One region of the Cupriavidus sp. 01L45 genome, then DNA from elsewhere that is predicted to be linked to it. Evidence: predicted binding sites of a transcription regulator. Region 1 holds the regulator's gene; the other holds the start of a gene.
What was found. Region 1 encodes sigma-54, which starts transcription at its own class of promoters, with help from an activator protein. Its sites were predicted from a motif close to TGGCANGNAANCTGCTTT; they were not measured.
Positions count from the first base shown of each region.

Region 2: the regulator sigma-54 is predicted to act here: its motif matches at 2,341-2,358, upstream of AC1DT6_RS23290 (GTP cyclohydrolase II).

Region 1 covers NZ_JBFTSG010000013.1:56,026-67,851, reverse strand. The annotation lists gene AC1DT6_RS11250 (monovalent cation:proton antiporter family protein) at 1-311, opposite strand, end outside; gene AC1DT6_RS11245 (KpsF/GutQ family sugar-phosphate isomerase) at 462-1,445, shown strand; gene lptC (LPS export ABC transporter periplasmic protein LptC) at 1,461-2,084, shown strand; gene lptA (lipopolysaccharide transport periplasmic protein LptA) at 2,274-2,918, shown strand; gene lptB (LPS export ABC transporter ATP-binding protein) at 2,955-3,740, shown strand; gene AC1DT6_RS11225 (RNA polymerase factor sigma-54) at 3,888-5,363, shown strand; gene hpf (ribosome hibernation-promoting factor, HPF/YfiA family) at 5,413-5,763, shown strand; gene ptsN (PTS IIA-like nitrogen regulatory protein PtsN) at 6,145-6,600, shown strand; gene hprK (HPr(Ser) kinase/phosphatase) at 6,679-7,650, shown strand; gene AC1DT6_RS11205 (PsiF family protein) at 7,824-8,192, shown strand; gene rapZ (RNase adapter RapZ) at 8,310-9,227, shown strand; gene AC1DT6_RS11195 (LON peptidase substrate-binding domain-containing protein) at 9,293-9,973, shown strand; gene mutY (A/G-specific adenine glycosylase) at 10,002-11,192, opposite strand; gene AC1DT6_RS11185 (dynamin family protein) at 11,284-11,826, opposite strand, start outside.
Region 2 covers NZ_JBFTSG010000035.1:77,360-82,673, reverse strand. The annotation lists gene AC1DT6_RS23295 (URC4/urg3 family protein) at 1-1,052, opposite strand, end outside; gene AC1DT6_RS23290 (GTP cyclohydrolase II) at 1,049-2,287, opposite strand; gene AC1DT6_RS23285 (acyltransferase family protein) at 2,529-3,647, opposite strand; gene AC1DT6_RS23280 (hypothetical protein) at 3,959-4,483, opposite strand; gene AC1DT6_RS23275 (MGDG synthase family glycosyltransferase) at 4,485-5,314, opposite strand, start outside.

The DNA.
Region 1 (11,826 bases):
CTCGCCGGTATCACCACCAGCAGCGACAGCACCACCTGCGAGCCGCCCAGGCCGAATACCTGCCGTTTCATGGCTTTGAGCTTGCCCAGGCTGAACTCCAGCCCGATCGAGAACATCAAAAAGACCACGCCGAACTCGGCCAGGTATTTGGTCTGCGCGGTATCGCTGGCCAGCCCGAGCGCGTGCGGCCCGATCAGGATGCCGACCACCAGGTACCCCAGCATCGGCGGTAATTGCAGCATGCGAAAGGCGACCACGCCGAACACGGCGGCGGCCAGCAGCACAAGGGTCAGGTCCAGCGGAGAGTGCATCGGAAGGATCAGGGTACGCCACCACCGGGCCAGGACAACCCGGCTCGGGCGGCCCTGCCGGCGGATTGCGGCAAGCACGGCAGCCGCCCCGGCCGCCCGATCCCAGGAACAGCCCAAGCGCCATCGCATTCGTTGGTATACTTCGTCGCCATGATAGCTAATTTCAATGCGGATCGAGCACTTCGGCTCGCTCGCGAGACCCTCCAGATCGAAGCCGATGCCGTCGCCGCCCTCGCGGGCCGCCTGGACGGCGAATTTGCGCAGGCCGTGCAACTCACTCTGAATTGCAGCGGACGCGTCGTCGTGTCGGGCATCGGCAAGTCGGGACACATCGGCCGCAAGGTCGCGGCCACGCTGGCATCGACCGGCACGCCGGCCTTTTTCGTGCACCCGGCCGAGGCCAGCCATGGCGACCTGGGCATGGTCACGCGCGACGATGTGCTGATTGCCTTTTCCAATTCCGGAGAGACCGCCGAACTGCTGTCGATCGTGCCGATCGTCAAGCGCATCGGCGCCAAGCTGATCTCCGTGACCGGCAACCCCGCCTCCACGCTGGCCAAGCTGGCCGACGCCCACCTCAACGCCGGTGTGGAGAAAGAGGCTTGCCCGCTTAACCTGGCCCCCACCGCCAGCACCACCGCCGCGCTGGCGATGGGCGATGCGCTAGCGGTGGCGGTGCTGGACGCGCGCGGCTTCGGCGAGGAAGACTTTGCCCGCTCGCATCCGGGCGGCGCGCTCGGGCGCAAGCTGCTGACCCATGTGCGCGACGTCATGCGCAGCGGCAACGCAGTGCCCAAGGTACGCGAAAGCACGCCGCTGGCGCAGGCCCTGATGGAAATCACCCGCAAGGGCATGGCCATGACCGCGGTGGTGGATCCGGACGACCACCTGATCGGCGTCTTCACCGACGGCGACCTGCGCCGCCTGCTGGAAACGCCGCGCGACTGGAAGACCGTGCCCATCAGCGAGGTGATGCACCGCTCGCCGCATACGGTGGGGCCGGACCAGCTGGCGGTGGAAGCCGTGCAGGTCATGGAGGCGAACCGCATCAACCAGATGCTGGTGGTCGATGCCGACCAGCGCCTGGTCGGTGCCCTGCACATCCACGACCTGACCCGCGCCAAGGTCATCTGAGGGCACCCACAAACTATGCGGGATATCCTGTCCTCCCTGAGCCGGCTAGGAATGCGCGCCTTGCCGCTGCTGTTGATGGCGCTAGTGGCGGGCAGCACTTTCTGGCTGGTGCAGGTCAATTCCCCGAAAGAAGCCGCCACCGGGCCGGTGGGCAAGAAGCATGAGCCCGATTACTACATGGTCCGCTTCTCCGCCACCGAACTGGCCGAGGACGGCAACACCAAGATGCGGTTCACCGGCGACAAGATGATCCACTTCGAGGACGACCAGACCTACGAAGTGACGCGTCCGGCCATGCGCGCCTACGAAATCGACCGCCCGCCTGTCACGGGCCACTCCGATCGCGGCACGATGAACGCGGCAGGCTCGGTGATCGACCTGTTCGGCAATGCCTTTATCGTGCGTGCCCAAGGGCCGGACCCGGCCAAGGATCCGCAGATGACAGCCGCCTCGGAGTATTTCCAGGTGCTGATCAACGATGACATCGTGAAGACCGACAAAGCCGTCAAGCTGACCCGCGGCCCGTCGGTGATGACGGCAAACGGGCTGATCTTCAACAATGTCACCCGCGAAGTACAATTGCTGGGTAACGTACGCGGCACCATTATTACGGGGCCGCCGGCGAGTCCCGCGAAGTAGCCCAGATAACAAAGACCCGAGAGGCTGTTGCCAGATGAAGCGAAGCAGTGCTGGCCAGGCGAGCGGGCGCAAACGGTACCCAGGCGGGTGCCGCCCGCGCAGCCCCGCCCGCCTTGCCCGGAAACAGCCGCCAGGAAACGAAGCCGCCCGCGGGCCACAGCCGTCCGCGCCAACCGCCATCACGCCAACATGAATTCACTCCTGACGACATCGTCCTGTCGCCGCCGCAGCACGGCCGCTTTGCTGACGCTGGCAGCCGTCCTCGGCCTCACGCTGGCCGCGCCCGCCAGCGCGGAGAAAGCCGACCGCGAGAAACCGCTGGTACTGGAAGCCGACAACGCCAGCTATGACGACGTCAAGCAGGTTTATGTGCTGACTGGCAACGTGGTGCTGACCAAGGGCACCATGGTGTTGAAATCCGACGCGGCCGAAGTGCGCACCGATCCCGAGGGCTACCAGTACGCCGTGGCTACGTCCAAGGGCGGCAAGCAGGCTTATATCCGCCAGAAGCGCGACAACGTCGACGAATACATCGACGGCTGGGGCGACCGCATCGAGTATGACGGCAAGCAGGAACTGTCCAAGCTAATCGGCCGCGCACGCATGGCGCGGCTGGCCGGCGCCAAGCTGGTCGACGAGATCCGCGGCGCAGTGATCACCTACGACAGCCGCAACGAGTTCTACACCGCCAGCGGCGGTACGGAGAACGCGACGGCGGGCAGCCCGTCCGGTCGCGTGCGCGCCGTGTTGTCACCGCGCCAGGAGCAACCCGCCAGCGGCGCCGCCGGCGCCCCGCTGCCGCTCAAGCCTGCGCCCGCCCCCGTCAATCCCTGACGCCGCCGCGTCGCCCGATCCACGGATTCAGCCTTCATGACCGTTACCCAAACCGCACCCTCCCAGCCCGCCACCCTGAAGGACAGCAGCACGCTGGTCGTGCGCCACCTGAAAAAGCGCTACGGCTCGCGCACGGTGGTCAAGGATGTGTCCCTCGACGTAAAGAGCGGCGAGGTGGTCGGACTCCTGGGGCCCAACGGCGCGGGCAAGACCACCTCCTTCTACATGATCGTGGGACTGGTGGCACTGGACGAGGGCGACATCGTGCTCGACGACAAGCACATCAGCGGCCTGGCCATTCACGAACGGGCACGCATGGGCCTGTCCTACCTGCCGCAGGAAGCTTCGGTGTTCCGCAAGCTGAATGTGCAGGAGAACATCCGCGCGGTACTGGAATTGCAGATCCAGGACGGCAAGCCACTTGGCAAGGCCGAACTCGAGCGCCGGCTGGACACGCTGCTCGATGACCTCCAGATTGCCCACCTGCGCGACAATCCGGCGCTTTCGCTGTCAGGCGGCGAACGCCGCCGCGTGGAAATCGCCCGCGCCCTGGCCTCGGCGCCCCGCTTCATCCTGCTAGACGAGCCCTTCGCCGGCGTCGACCCGATCGCGGTGGGCGAGATCCAGCGCATCGTCAGCTTCCTCAAGGCGCGCAATATCGGCGTGCTGATCACCGACCACAACGTGCGCGAGACGCTGGGCATCTGCGATCACGCCTACATCATCAGCGAAGGCGCCGTGCTGGCCTCGGGCCGGCCTGAAGACATCATCGCCAACGAGTCGGTGCGCAAGGTCTACCTGGGCGAGAATTTCCGCATGTAACGCGGCGCGCCACAGCAAGCGGCAGCTGCGGCGACCTTGTGCCCAAGGTGGCTCCGGTGTCGCCTTTTACCCTGCAACGATCACGGCGTCATCAGCGATAGCAATTTCCGTTCCACCGGCACGGAAGTTGGGCATAAAATAGGTCGCATGAAACCGTCGCTACAGCTCCGCCTCTCGCAGCATCTCGCGCTCACGCCGCAACTCCAGCAGTCGATCCGGCTGCTGCAACTGTCCACGCTCGAACTGCAGCAGGAAGTGGAACAGGCGCTGACCGAGAACCCTTTGCTCGAACGCGAGAACGACTGGCTCGACAGCCCGTTGCGCGTTGCCGCCGACGGCTCGGTCAACATGCAGAGCGCTCCCGCGCCGGCGCCCGCCGACGGCCAGGGCACCAGCGAGAACCGCCCCGACGGCGCGCCCGAGGCCGAAGACAGCTATTCCGACAGCAACGAGGACTACGGCAACGACTGGAGCCTCGACGACTTCGCCCGCCGCCCGCAAGGCGACGACGACGAAAAGACCCCGATGCAGTTGCGCGACGCCGAACCCACGCTGCGCGAACATCTGATGGAACAGCTCGCGCCGCTGAAAATTTCGTTGCGCGACAAGGGGCTGGCCATCTTCCTGGTCGAGTCGCTGGACGACGACGGCTACCTGAGCGCCTCGCTCGAGGAAATCTGCAGCGAACTGYCGGATGAACTTGAATTCGAGGTCGACGAGATCCACGCCGTCCTTACCCTGCTGCAGAGCTTCGATCCGCCTGGTGTCGGCGCACGCAATGCGGCCGAATGCCTGGCGCTGCAATTGCGCCGCATCAAGCACCCGCAGCGCGACCTGGCGCTGACCATTGTCACCAATCACCTGGAACTGCTCGCGGTGCGCGACTACACGCGCCTGAAAAAAGCGCTGCAGGTGGACGAGCCGGAATTGAAGTCGGCGCATGAACTGATCCGCTCTCTGGCGCCTTATCCGGGCCATGCGTACAGCCGCCCCGAAGCCGACTTCGTCGTGCCCGATGTTTTTGTCCGTAAACTGAATGGCGGCTGGATCGCGCAGCTCAATCCGGATGTGATGCCGCGGCTACGTATCAACGACATGTACGCGCAGATATTGCGCGGTGCAAAAGGCGATGCGGGTGCTGCGGGACTGCAGCAAAAACTGCAGGAGGCACGCTGGTTGATCAAGAATATCCAGCAAAGGTTCGACACGATATTGCGCGTTGCACAAGCTATTGTCGAACGTCAAAAGAACTTCTTCACCCACGGTGAAATTGCGATGCGCCCCTTGGTTTTGCGGGAGATTGCCGATACACTGGGTTTACACGAGTCCACCATCTCTCGGGTGACTACCAATAAATACATGGCAACGCCGATGGGGACTTTCGAGCTGAAGTATTTCTTCGGCAGTCACGTATCCACAGAAACCGGCGGCGCGGCCTCGTCAACGGCAATTCGTGCGTTGATCAAGCAACTGATAGGAGCCGAAGACGCCAGGAATCCCTTGTCCGACAGCCGGATTGCCGAATTGCTCGGCGAGCAAGGCTTCGTAGTGGCACGACGCACCGTTGCCAAATACCGCGAGGCGCTCAAGATTCCGGCAGTTACTCTCCGCAAGACTTTGTAGCCGAGTTGCATCGCCTGCCTGGTGCAACTCTTTCAGAAGGAGAAACGCTATGAACTTCAAGATCAGTGGACACCACTTGGACATCACGCCCCCGCTGCGTGAGTACGTGGAAACGAAACTGGAGCGTATCGTCAGGCATTTTGATCAAGTCATTGGCGTAAGTGTGCTGCTCTCTGTCGACAATACAAAAGAAAAGGACCGGCGGCAGTACGCGGAAATCAATCTACATCTCAAGGGCAAGGACATCTTTGTCGAAGCGCATCATGAAGACCTGTATGCCGCTATCGACGCGCTCGTCGACAAGCTCGACCGGCAGGTGATTCGCCATAAGGATCGCGTGCAAAGCCACGACCGCGAAGCGGTCAAGTATCAGATGGCCGCATCGCAGATGCAGCAATGACCGTGCCTGGTGGCCCACAGACCGGGCCGCCGGTGTCACTCCCTTGAAACCGGAATCAAGCCGCGCCCATAGCGCGGCTTTTTCGTTCCTGGCGCTCATCCGGGACCACGCGGGGGATTCCGCAACGCATATGGACCGGTGTATGCTGTGCAATACATAGTTCTCAAGCTCAACGATTTTTCCGTGCACGCGGCACCGCTTCCGCGCATCGGGTATTGCAATGCACAAGGCGGGGGCGGGCCTGCTCTATAATGGCCAGACGCCCGACACCGGCAGGGGGACACCCGGTGAAACTTCGGACCTTGGTTTTTTCTTCTTTTTTGCCCGGCGCGATGCCTCCCGGCCCCGGGCCTGCTTACTAGAAAACCCTGCGCATTCCACATGAATCGTTTGGCTAAATTGCTGCCACCCGGCAACATCAACCTCGACGTCAGCGTCACCAGCAAGAAGCGCGTGTTCGAACAGGCCGGGCTCCTCTTCGAGAACAACCATGGCGTGGCGCGCGCTACCGTGACCGACAACCTGTTCGCCCGCGAATCGCTGGGGTCCACTGGTCTTGGCGCCGGGGTTGCCATTCCGCATGGCCGCATCAAGGGACTGAAGCAGCCACTTGYCGCCTTCATGCGCCTGGCCGAGCCGATCCCCTTCGAATCTCCCGACGGCAAGCCGGTAGCGCTGCTGATCTTCCTGCTGGTGCCCGAACAGGCCACCCAGCAACATCTGGAGATTCTCTCGGAGATCGCCCAGCTGCTGTCCGACCGCGAGATGCGCGAAGGACTGGCTACCCTGCCCACCCCCGATGACGTGCACCAGTTGCTGACGCAATGGCACCCCTGACCGGCCTCGGCGATCTTTACGCAGGCGAGCGGGGCAATTGTCCCCGCTGTCTGAAAGCTCGCTCCTGAAAGCACCCGCATGGAACTCACTGGCGTCACCTCGCAGTCGATCTTCGACGACAACGCAGCCGATATCAAACTCTCCTGGGTAGCCGGTCTGGAAGGCGCCGACCGGGCGTTCGATGTCGAGTTCGCACGTGAAGCCACTTCCGCGGCCGATCTCGTCGGCCACTTGAACCTGATCCACCCGAACCGGATCCAGGTCCTGGGCAAGCCCGAGATCACGTATTACCAGCGTCTCGACGACGAGATGCGCAAGCGCCAGATGGGTGAGCTGATCCTGCTGGAACCGCCCTTCCTGGTGATTGCCGACGGCATGGAGCCACCGCCCGACCTGGAACTGCGCTGCACGCGTTCCTCCACGCCCTTGTTCACTACGCCGGTGTCCTCGGCGGCGGTGATCGATCACCTGCGCCTCTACCTGTCGCGCATTTCCGCGCCACGCGTGACCATGCACGGCGTATTCCTCGACATCCTCGGCATGGGCGTGCTGGTGATGGGTGAATCCGGCCTGGGCAAGAGTGAGCTCGGCCTGGAGCTGATTTCACGCGGACATGGGCTGGTGGCGGACGATGCCGTGGATTTTGTCCGGCTCGGACCCGATTTCATTGAAGGCCGCTGCCCGCCCCTGCTGCAAAACCTGCTTGAAGTGCGCGGCCTGGGCCTGCTCGACATCAAGACGATCTTTGGCGAGACCGCGGTGCGCCGGAAGATGAAGCTGAAACTGGTGGTGCAGCTGGTGCGCCGCAACGACGGCGAATTCGAACGCCTGCCGCTGGATTCCCAGTATCTGGATGTGCTCGGCCTGCCCATCCACATGGTCAAGATCCAGGTGGCGGCCGGCCGAAATCTCGCCGTGCTGGTCGAGGCCGCCGTCCGCAACACCATCCTGCGCCTGCGCGGCATCGACACGCTGCGCGATTTCATGGACCGCCAGCGCGCCGCGATGCAAGCCGATGTGGCATCGCGGGGCCAGGGCCGGCTACTCTAGGCAGCCAGCGCCGTGCCTGGGCTGTTTCAATTGATTGCATTCGTCCGCGCTTCCGTCGTCAACGCGTTTGGGGCACAGGCCGTTTTGTGCAGTAATGGACATTGAGCCCAGCCCGAGTTGCCGCGCCGACATGGCCAGCAGCCATGAAGTTTTCCACAGCCAGGAGAGCAAGCATGAAGAGAATGATCGCGATGTGCGTGCTGGTAGCCCCGCTTTTCGCCAGCGGCGCCTTCGCCCAGAATGCACCGGCCGCAGCAACCGCAACGCCCGCGGCACCCGCAACGTCCGCAAAACCGGCAGCACCGGCGGCGCCCGCGGCGACAAACTCCCAACAGGACAAGATGAAGGCCTGCAATACGCAGGCCGCCGGCAAGAAGGGCGACGAGCGCAAGGCCTTCATGAGCGACTGCCTCTCCAACAAACCCGCCGCCGCTCCCGCCAAGAACAGCCAGCAGGAAAAGATGACGGCGTGCAACAAGGACGCTACCGGCAAGAAGGGCGACGAGCGCAAAGCCTTCATGAGCGAGTGCCTCTCCAAGTAAGCCCCCGCGTCACTTAGCATGCGGACATGCGAAAATGGCGAACCCTTCGGTTCGCCATTTTTGTTGGCGCCTCGCCGTCATGACGGCGTCATCACCTGATGTTATGCTTGTCGTGCTATGCGCATCATACTTATCACCGGAATCTCCGGCTCCGGCAAATCCGTTGCCTTGAACGTACTGGAAGACGCAGGTTACTACTGCGTTGACAACCTGCCGGCTCAGTTTATTCCGGCGCTGGCCCAGTATCTCGCAAGCCAGGGTTACACCCATCTTGGCGTCGCTACCGACATCCGCAGCCGCGAATCGCTGGACGAATTGCCCGGCACGCTGCGCAACCTCGCCTCCGAACACCAGGTCCGGGTGGTTTTCCTGACCGCCAATACGGATGCGCTGGTGCAGCGATACTCGGAAACGCGGCGGCGCCACCCGCTGTCGATGCGTATCGACAAGGCGACCCTCTCGGCCAATGCCGAACCTGCGGGCGTTGCAGACAATGCGCTCGATGCGCCATACAACGACACGTCCCTGATCGAAGCCATCGAGATGGAGCGCGAGCTGCTCAGCCCGCTGGCGGAGGCCGCGCACCGTATCGACACCAGCAACGTGCGCACCAATACGCTGCGCGCGTGGATCAAGGAATTCGTGCGCGGCGATGACCTGAAACTCACCTTGCTGTTCGAATCGTTTGGCTTCAAGCACGGCGTGCCCAGCGATGCCGACCTGGTGTTCGATGTCCGCTCGCTGCCCAACCCCTACTACGACCTGGCCCTGCGCCCGCTGACCGGACGCGACGAGCCCGTGATCGACTTCCTGCAGAGCCAGCCGATGGTGCTGGCCATGGCCGATGACATCCGCGCCTACGTGGAAAAGTGGCTGCCAAGTTTCATCGCGGACAATCGCAGCTACCTGACCGTCGCCATTGGCTGCACGGGCGGCCAGCACCGCTCCGTGTACATCGCTGAAAGACTTGCCAACTATTTTCGCGCCCATGGTAATGTGCTGGTGAGACACCGCGAGCTCGCACCCGGCGGCTGAAGGCCGCAGCTGCAGGTTTCGCGGCCAGGCTCGGCAATTCCCGCCCGAAACTCTGCTGGCTCAGCATGTCCTCACACGCCACGCCCGGCTCATCCGCTTCGACCACCGCTTCGTCCGGTACATCGTCGGTACCGCCTGCGCTGGATGGCCTGCCGCTGTTTCCGCTGCACACCGTACTCTTTCCGGATGGCCTGCTGCCGCTGCGCGTTTTTGAAGCACGCTATGTGGATATGGTGCGCGCTTGCATGCGCGATCACACACCTTTCGGCGTCTGCCTGATCGCCAGCGGCAACGAGGTCGCCCGCCCCAATGAACCCACCATGCCCGAGACCATCGGCTGCCTGGCGGATATCGTCGACTGCAATATGGAGCAGCTTGGCGTGCTGCTGATCAGTGCGCGCGGGCGCCAGCGCTTCCGGCTGATAGGCCACAGTGTGCGCGCCGATGGTTTGCTGGTGGGTCAGGCGGAATTGCTGCCGCCCGACATCATCGACTGCAAGCTTGAACTGCTGGGCGAATGCCTTGCTGTGCTGCGCCGTATCGTCGCCTCGCTCCACGCGGAGCATCCGGGCAAGCTTCCGTTTGCAGAGCCGTTCCTGTGGGATGACCCGAGCTGGGTGGCCAATCGGCTATGCGAGTTGCTGCCCGTGCCGCTCAAGGCCAAGCAGATGCTGATGGCGCTGCCGGACGCGGGGATGCGGATCGAGATCGTGCACAAGTACATGCGTCAACACCATATTCTCTGAGCCTCCCACGCGGCAAAGGGCTTTAGCTTTAGAACAATCCCCCCAGCGCCTGTGCTTCGAGCAGCTTGCGCACCGGTGCCGGTGTGCCCACCGCATCGAGATCGTCCAGCGAGAGCCAGCGTAGCGGAGTGCCATCGGCTGCGTCGTGGGCGCTCAGGCCGGTGACGTCCACGCGGATGGCGCGGATCAGCAGGCGGAAGTGGGTGAAGACGTGGGTGAGTTCGCCGACCATGCTGGCGGTGCCGGGCGTGCCGAAATCGCGGGCGCGTTCGCGGGCGGCGTCTTCGGCCAGTTCGGCATCGAAGGGCACGGTATCCACCGGCATTTCAGGCAGGCTCCAGAGGCCGCCCCAGATGCCGCTGTCGGGTCGCAACGCCAGCAGGACTTCACGGCCGCGCCGGACCAGCAGCATGACGGTGCTGCGCTCGGGAATGGCGGCACGCGGTTTCGGCGTGGGCAGCGCGGCGGTCAGGCCGTCCCGGCGCGCCACGCAGTCGCTGGCCAGCGGGCACGACGCCGCGGCAGCAAGGCAGGCCGGCTTGCCGCGCGAACAGACGGTGGCGCCGAGATCCATTACGCCCTGGGTATAGGACACCATGTCCTCGGCCTGTCCAGGCCCCTTCGGGGGCAACACCTCCTCCGCGATTTGCCACATGCGGTTCTCCACCGCCTTGACGCCCGGATGGCCGTGGATGCCGAAGAACCTAGCGAAGACGCGCTTGACATTGCCGTCCAGGATGGGGGATCGCACGCCAACACTGAAGGCGGCCACGGCCGCCGCGGTCGAGCGGCCGATGCCGGGCAGCGTCACCAGCACCTCGGGATCGGTAGGAAACACGCCGCCGTGCTCGCTCATCACGCTCTTGGCGCAGCGGTGCAGGTTGCGCGCGCGCGAGTAATAGCCAAGCCCTGCCCAGAGCGCCATCACCTCGTCCGCGCTAGCCTCCGCCAGAGCGGCAACGGTAGGCAGGCGGCCGACGAAACGCTGGAAATACTCGATCACCGCGCTGACCTGGGTCTGCTGCAGCATGATCTCCGACAACCAGATCCGGTAAGGGTCGCGGGTGTTCTGCCACGGCAAGTCATGGCGCCCGTGCAGGCGCTGCCAATCCACCACGCGCGTGGCGAAATCGGCGGGAACGGCGGGAACGGCGGGAACGGCGGCCAGGGAAAGATCGGTGGAAGAAACGGCGGGAGTAGCGGCTGGCTTGCGGGGCATCGGGAACGTGACGGAAAAGGCGGAAGCGCCGGAAGCGGCGGCGCGTCATGATACCGCCTTGCCGCCTCCGGCACCGCGCGCCAGCCGTGCTTCAGGCGGCGACGGCCCTGAGCTGGCCGTCTTCGGCGTCAGGCCGCAGGATCTGCCGGGAGAAGGATTCGATGCGTCCGCTGCGCTCGTCCAGCCCGTTCAGCACTTCCTCCAGCTGCGCGATGCGGCTTTCCAGCGTGTCGGTCGCCTCGTGGATGCGCTCGATCGAGTCGACCCGGCGACGCAGTTGCTTCTGATGCTCGCGTACCTGCGCCTCCAGCGGCGTCATCACTGACTTGAGCCAGATCTCGATATCGCGGTTGAGATCGCGGAAGGTTTCCAGCACGCGGCTTGCAACAGTGGAGAACGCGCTTTGCACCAGTTGCGGACGCGAGCGGGTCAGCATGCTCATGGCGCCGAAGTGCGTCTGGGCCAGTGCCAGCGTCTGCTGCAGTTCGCTCACGTAGCGCGCGGTGACAAACTGGATCGGCGCCGGCAACGTGAAGCCGTGCTCGGCATTGAAGCGGCGGTACATGCTGTCGGTGAGCTGGTGTAGCTGGACGATCTTCTGGTCAGCCTCGCTGACCAGTTCGCCTAGCCGGGC
Region 2 (5,314 bases), on a different contig from region 1:
AAATCGAACAGCAGGCCACCATTGCGGTATTCCGGCAAGCCCGTCAGCGCCTCCAGCCCGGTCACGGCCAGGCCGGCATCTTCGAGCGGCTCCAGCAGCGAGTACGTCAGCCACTGCGTCAGCTTGTGGAAAGGCACCAGCCCGTCGGTGCAGGCCGGATGTGGCCAGCAGTCCCCCAACGATATGCCACCGAGGCTGACGCGCCCCGGCCACACGGGCCCGAGCGCTACCAGCAGCGTGGTCAGCACGAAGCCGGCCTCGATCTGGCCGTCGACGGCATGTGCCTTGAGGTAGTCATACAGGTTGCCCAGACGCGCAGGCGTGCCGAACACGGCCGGCGTGGCCTGCGCCACTTCGCCCAACCGGCGCAGCAGGCCGGCACGGCCGTCCAGGCCAACCAGCCGATTGTGCTGTGCCACCTGGAAGGCGGTCGCGATGGAAGGCGCGTCGATCCGCATCAGCCGCTCGGCATCGGAGCGCAGCGGCTGGCCCGGCTGGGCGGAAAAACCACCGCGCGCGAACAAGTCGAAGCTGGCTACGCCAAGCCCCTCGGAACGGGTCAGCAGCAGGTCGCTGGCCGGATCGCGGTAGCGCCAGTCGGGGCCTGCGCCGGCGTCCAGCAATACGCTGGGAATCACCAGATCGATGCCGATGCGGGCGCGCTCCTCGCGGTCAGCCTCGCCGGAAAGCCCGCCGCGTTCGCACAGGATCTGCCAGCGGTCCAGCCTCTCGCCGGGACCGCCGCTTTCAAAGTGGCGCCAGCGGCTGTGGTACGGCACGTTCAGGTCCGGATAACGTTCCCGGATGGTGGTCGCCACATAATCGGCCACCGCCGGAATCCGTTCCGGGTGCCACGTGAACAGCTCTGACGCGCCTGCCGCCACATGGTCCGTCACGGCGGCGCATCGGGTGCGTACCGCCAGGCCGGTCAGCAGCGCCGCGGCCGGATGGCCCGCCGGCACGGGACTGGCCCATCCGCCGCGGCCATCCGCGTCATTCGTGAACGCACTGGGGGAGCCCTGCGGGCCGCCCGCTTCGGGTATCTCGTTCATTCGTCCAGTCCTCTACCCTTGGCCAGCGCGAGTTCCTCGGCACCGGGCGGGGTATAGCTCGTGAAATAGCCAGCCGCCACCTTGGCGTCGATTTCCACTCGGGCATCGGCCGGGATCAGTGCATCGGGAATCGCTACCTGTTCGACCACCTCGATACCCTGAGCGGTCAGCGCCCCGTGCTTCATATTACTCATCGAAGCCCAGCGATCGATACGCTTGATGCCAAGCCAGTGAAATACATCGGGCATGAGTTCCTGGAAGCGCATGTCCTGCACGCCGGCCACGCACTCCGTACGCGCGAAATACGTCTCGGCCCGGTCGCCGCCGACCTGGCGCTTGCGGGCGTTGTAGACCAGGAACTTCGTCACTTCGCCCAGTGCCCGGCCCTCCTTGCGGTTGTAGACCACCAGGCCCACCCCGCCCTGCTGCGCCATCTCGATGCAAACCTCGATGCCATGCGCCAGGTAGGGCCGGCAGGTACAGATATCGGAGCCGAACACGTCCGAGCCGTTGCACTCGTCGTGCACGCGGCAGGCCACCTTGGTCTCGGGCTTGCCCAGCTTGGCCACATCGCCGAAAAAGTACAGGGTCATGCCACCGATCGGCGGCAGGAACACCTTCAGGTCGGGCCGCGTCACCAGTTCGGGGAACATGCCGCCGGTCTGCTCGAACAGGCTGCGGCGCAGCATGCTCTCCTTGATCTCGAAGCGGCGCGCGAGCGCCGGCAGGTACCAGACCGGGTCGATCGCTGCCTTGGTGACACGTACGTCGCCATTGGCGTGCAGGATCTGGCCGTCAGGCGTGAGGCGGCCGGCTGCAATGGCTCCCGTCAGTTCCGGCATATTGATGTGTGCCCGCGTAATGGCGATCGTCGGCCGGATATCGATACCCGCCGCGATGCGGTCTGCAAAGGCAGTCGAGACCAGATGGCCCCAAGGATCCAGGGAGACGATCTTGTCCGGGTCGCTCCATTGCGGATGGGGCCCGACGATTTCCGCCGGAGAGGTATCGGTGAGATCGGCGCGATGATCCCGCTGCAACTTGCCGGAGGCCACCGCCAGCGCCCGATACACCGCATAGGCGCCGGAGTGGGTGCCAATGACATTGCGTTGGGCCGGATTGGTCACGCTGGCGATCACGGGTCCGCGCTCCGCCGCCGTGGCGGCCCCCCAGTGGATGGGTTCGGCCGGCTTGTCGCGGCGCGCGTGCGAAGTCAGGACAATATGGTCGGACATGGCAGCCTCGGAACAGGAATCCTGACCAAACGGTCAGGTTTGCAATTCCATAGTAGGCAACCTTCGTGCCATATCCCAATGCTAGTTTCTACCCTGTGTTGCATGCCGCACGATGGCGTGCCGCACCATCCGCGTGCGCGCGCCGCCCCGCTGGCCAGTTCATGGTGCACAGGCACCATGCAAAAGAAAAGCGGCACCCAGCCGCTGGGGCGGGGTGCCGCTAGGCTGTGATCGCGAGGGGTCAGGTCGACCGATGCTGCCCGCCCTGCTGCCGCTGGGCCGGTTCCGCGCGCGCCGGCCACAAGGCCATGCGCAATGCGCGTAGCGGGTCGGTACTCTCCACGTAACGGTGGAACACGGTGCCGGCAACGTTGCTCAACAGCCATGCCAGTATCATGCCCAGCGCATTGAGCAGCGGCCGATTCGGTGCAACGTGGAATACCACCGCGTTCACGACCAGGCACACCGGGAAATGCACCAGGAAGACCGAGTAGGAAATGCGCCCGAAAAATGCCAGGCTCGGGGCCTGCGGCCAGCGATCCAGCCACCCTCCGCGCCGCGCAACGGCCAGCAGCAGGGCGATGGATAGCGCCACGGCAATGCGCAGGCGGAAGTCCACGATCAGTGCCGCCAGCACCACTGCGCCCAGCACCAGCAACGCAACCGGCGAACGCTCCGGTGCGGAGGCCCAGAACGCCAGCGTGCCCATGCCATAGGCGCCGAAGAAGTAAATCGCCCAGATATCCCAGGCCGCATCCCGGTTAAACCAGAACAGCGAAGCCACGACCAGCCCCGCCACCACCAGCGGCCCGAGCGGGCTGCCGCCGACATCGAACCATTGCGCGCAGCGGCGCGCCGCCCACAGCGCAACAATCAGCAAGACGAACAGTTGCAGATCGATGGCCACGTACCAGACGCCGGCCGACAACGCGTCGAAGTCGAGCACGTTGTGCAACAGCAGCACATGCGCCAGGAACTGATGCAGGCCGGGGGCCGACGGAATGGAATCGTGATGCATCCAGGTGCGCGCAATGGCGGCACCGGCAATCGCAATCAGGATGGCCACGCTATAGGGCACCACCAGCTTCTGGTAGCGGCGCCAGATCGCCTGCAAGGGATGCGGCACCACCAGATGCCCGCCCGGCGCCAGGCTACGCGCCGCCAGGAAGCCGCTGATGACGAGAAAAGCCTGAACGGCGATACGCGCGTACTGCGAAAACCAGTCAAGGAGGTCGGGAGCCAGCACGTGCGCCGCATCGGACATGGGGCCGTAGAAGGCAAGATGGTGCAGCACGATCAGTTGGGAACTGATCGCCTTGAGAGCGTCAATGCACGCCATGCGCGAAGGACGGGGGCTCATTTGTTATAAGAATGCTACAAAGTACACAAGGGCCGGATTTTACTCCCAAGAAACACGATCGGTACCGAAACGGGCCAGGATGGAGCGTGACGATTTGTTTCAATGAGGCACAATCACCACATCTTTTCAACAAATAGATATCTTAACGTCACATTAATATGGTTTCGGCTTAGAAACCGTGGCCGATGCCTGCCGTCGCTCGCTCCTGCCAGCCTGTCCCGGCCAGGGCGTTCGGTGGACACGCCGCCTTGGCGGAATTTACGCTGCAACGCGGAAGCGGCTTCGGCCTGATTCAATTCGCGCTGCGCCGGCTAGCGGCGCGCCACCCGGCACGACAGCCAGAAAAGCACCGCCGCCGCCGCTAGCGAAACCCAGTAATCCGTCGGCGCGCCGGCCCACCAGTGAATATGCCAGGGCACGAAATCCGGTGAGAAGCGCGCCAGCCCGAACGCCGGGTTCAGCACGAACCACAGGAAGTCCTCGGCGATCCAGAACAGCATGATGCAGGCGATCACGCGCGCTTCGGCTCGCCAGTTCCAGCGTCCACCGTAGACCAGCGGGAAATGGAAGAACAGTGCCACGCAAGGGAACACCCACGCGTGATAACCGGTCATCGGGCGGCCGCCCCAGAAGATCTCCAGCAGCCAGTGATGTTCGACGCGCCAGGTGGGCAGGTTTGCCGCCCAGCCCGCGGCGCCTTCGATCTGGATCTCCACATTGGCGAAGAAATACGCCAATAGCAGCGTCCAGGCAACGGTAAGCATCAGCACCAGTGGATGCCGCGACGGACAGGACTGCGCGCGCTGGTGCGAAGCCGAGAGATTTAGGGCGCGCATCTCAGCGTCCCGCCTGCGCCACACCCGCAGCCTGCCCGGTCAGTTGGCCGCACCGTTCCAGGTGCCCCAGCACGGTTCCCAGCACGCGGCGCGCCGCCGCCGGTTGCCCCAGCGCGCGGGCGCGCACGCGCATCTGATCGAGCCGCGCCGGCTCCGCCAGCAATAGCCGGACACGATATTCGAGCGACACGAGATCGACTGCCTTGAGCGCAGCGCCCTGCTCCAGCAGGTAATCGGCGTTGCGCTCCTCCTGGCCGGGGATGGGCGCATTGACCACCATCGGCACACCCATCGCCAGGCATTCGGATGTGGTCAGGCCACCGGGCTTGGTGATGACCAGGTCGGAGCACGCCATCAGGCGCTCCACTTCGTTGGTGAAGCCAAAGGGGAAGAGCCGGGAGGTATGCGCGCAAGCCAGTGTCTTGAGCCGCGCCAGCGCCGTCTCATTGCGCCCGGCGAGCACGATCAGCTGGAAATCGTGATCGAGCCGTATCAGTGCATCGGCCACTTCGTCAAGGCCTCCCAGCCCTGCCCCGCCCCCCATCAGCATGATCGTGCGCCGGGCCGCATCGAGCCCGAAGTGCCGCGCGCAAGCCTGGCGATCCTGCGGGTGGGAAAAAGCCGGCACCACCGGGATGCCGGTGGTATGGATGCGGCCGGCCTCGATGCGATTGGCCCGCATGCGAAAGGCGATTTCCTCGCTGGCGGCGAAATAGCCCGTCATATTGGGAATCACCCACATGCCGTGCAGATCGAAATCGGTCACCTGCACCCACACCGGCACCGCCAGCCGCAGCCGGCGTACCTCATGCATCAGGATCTCCGCGGGCA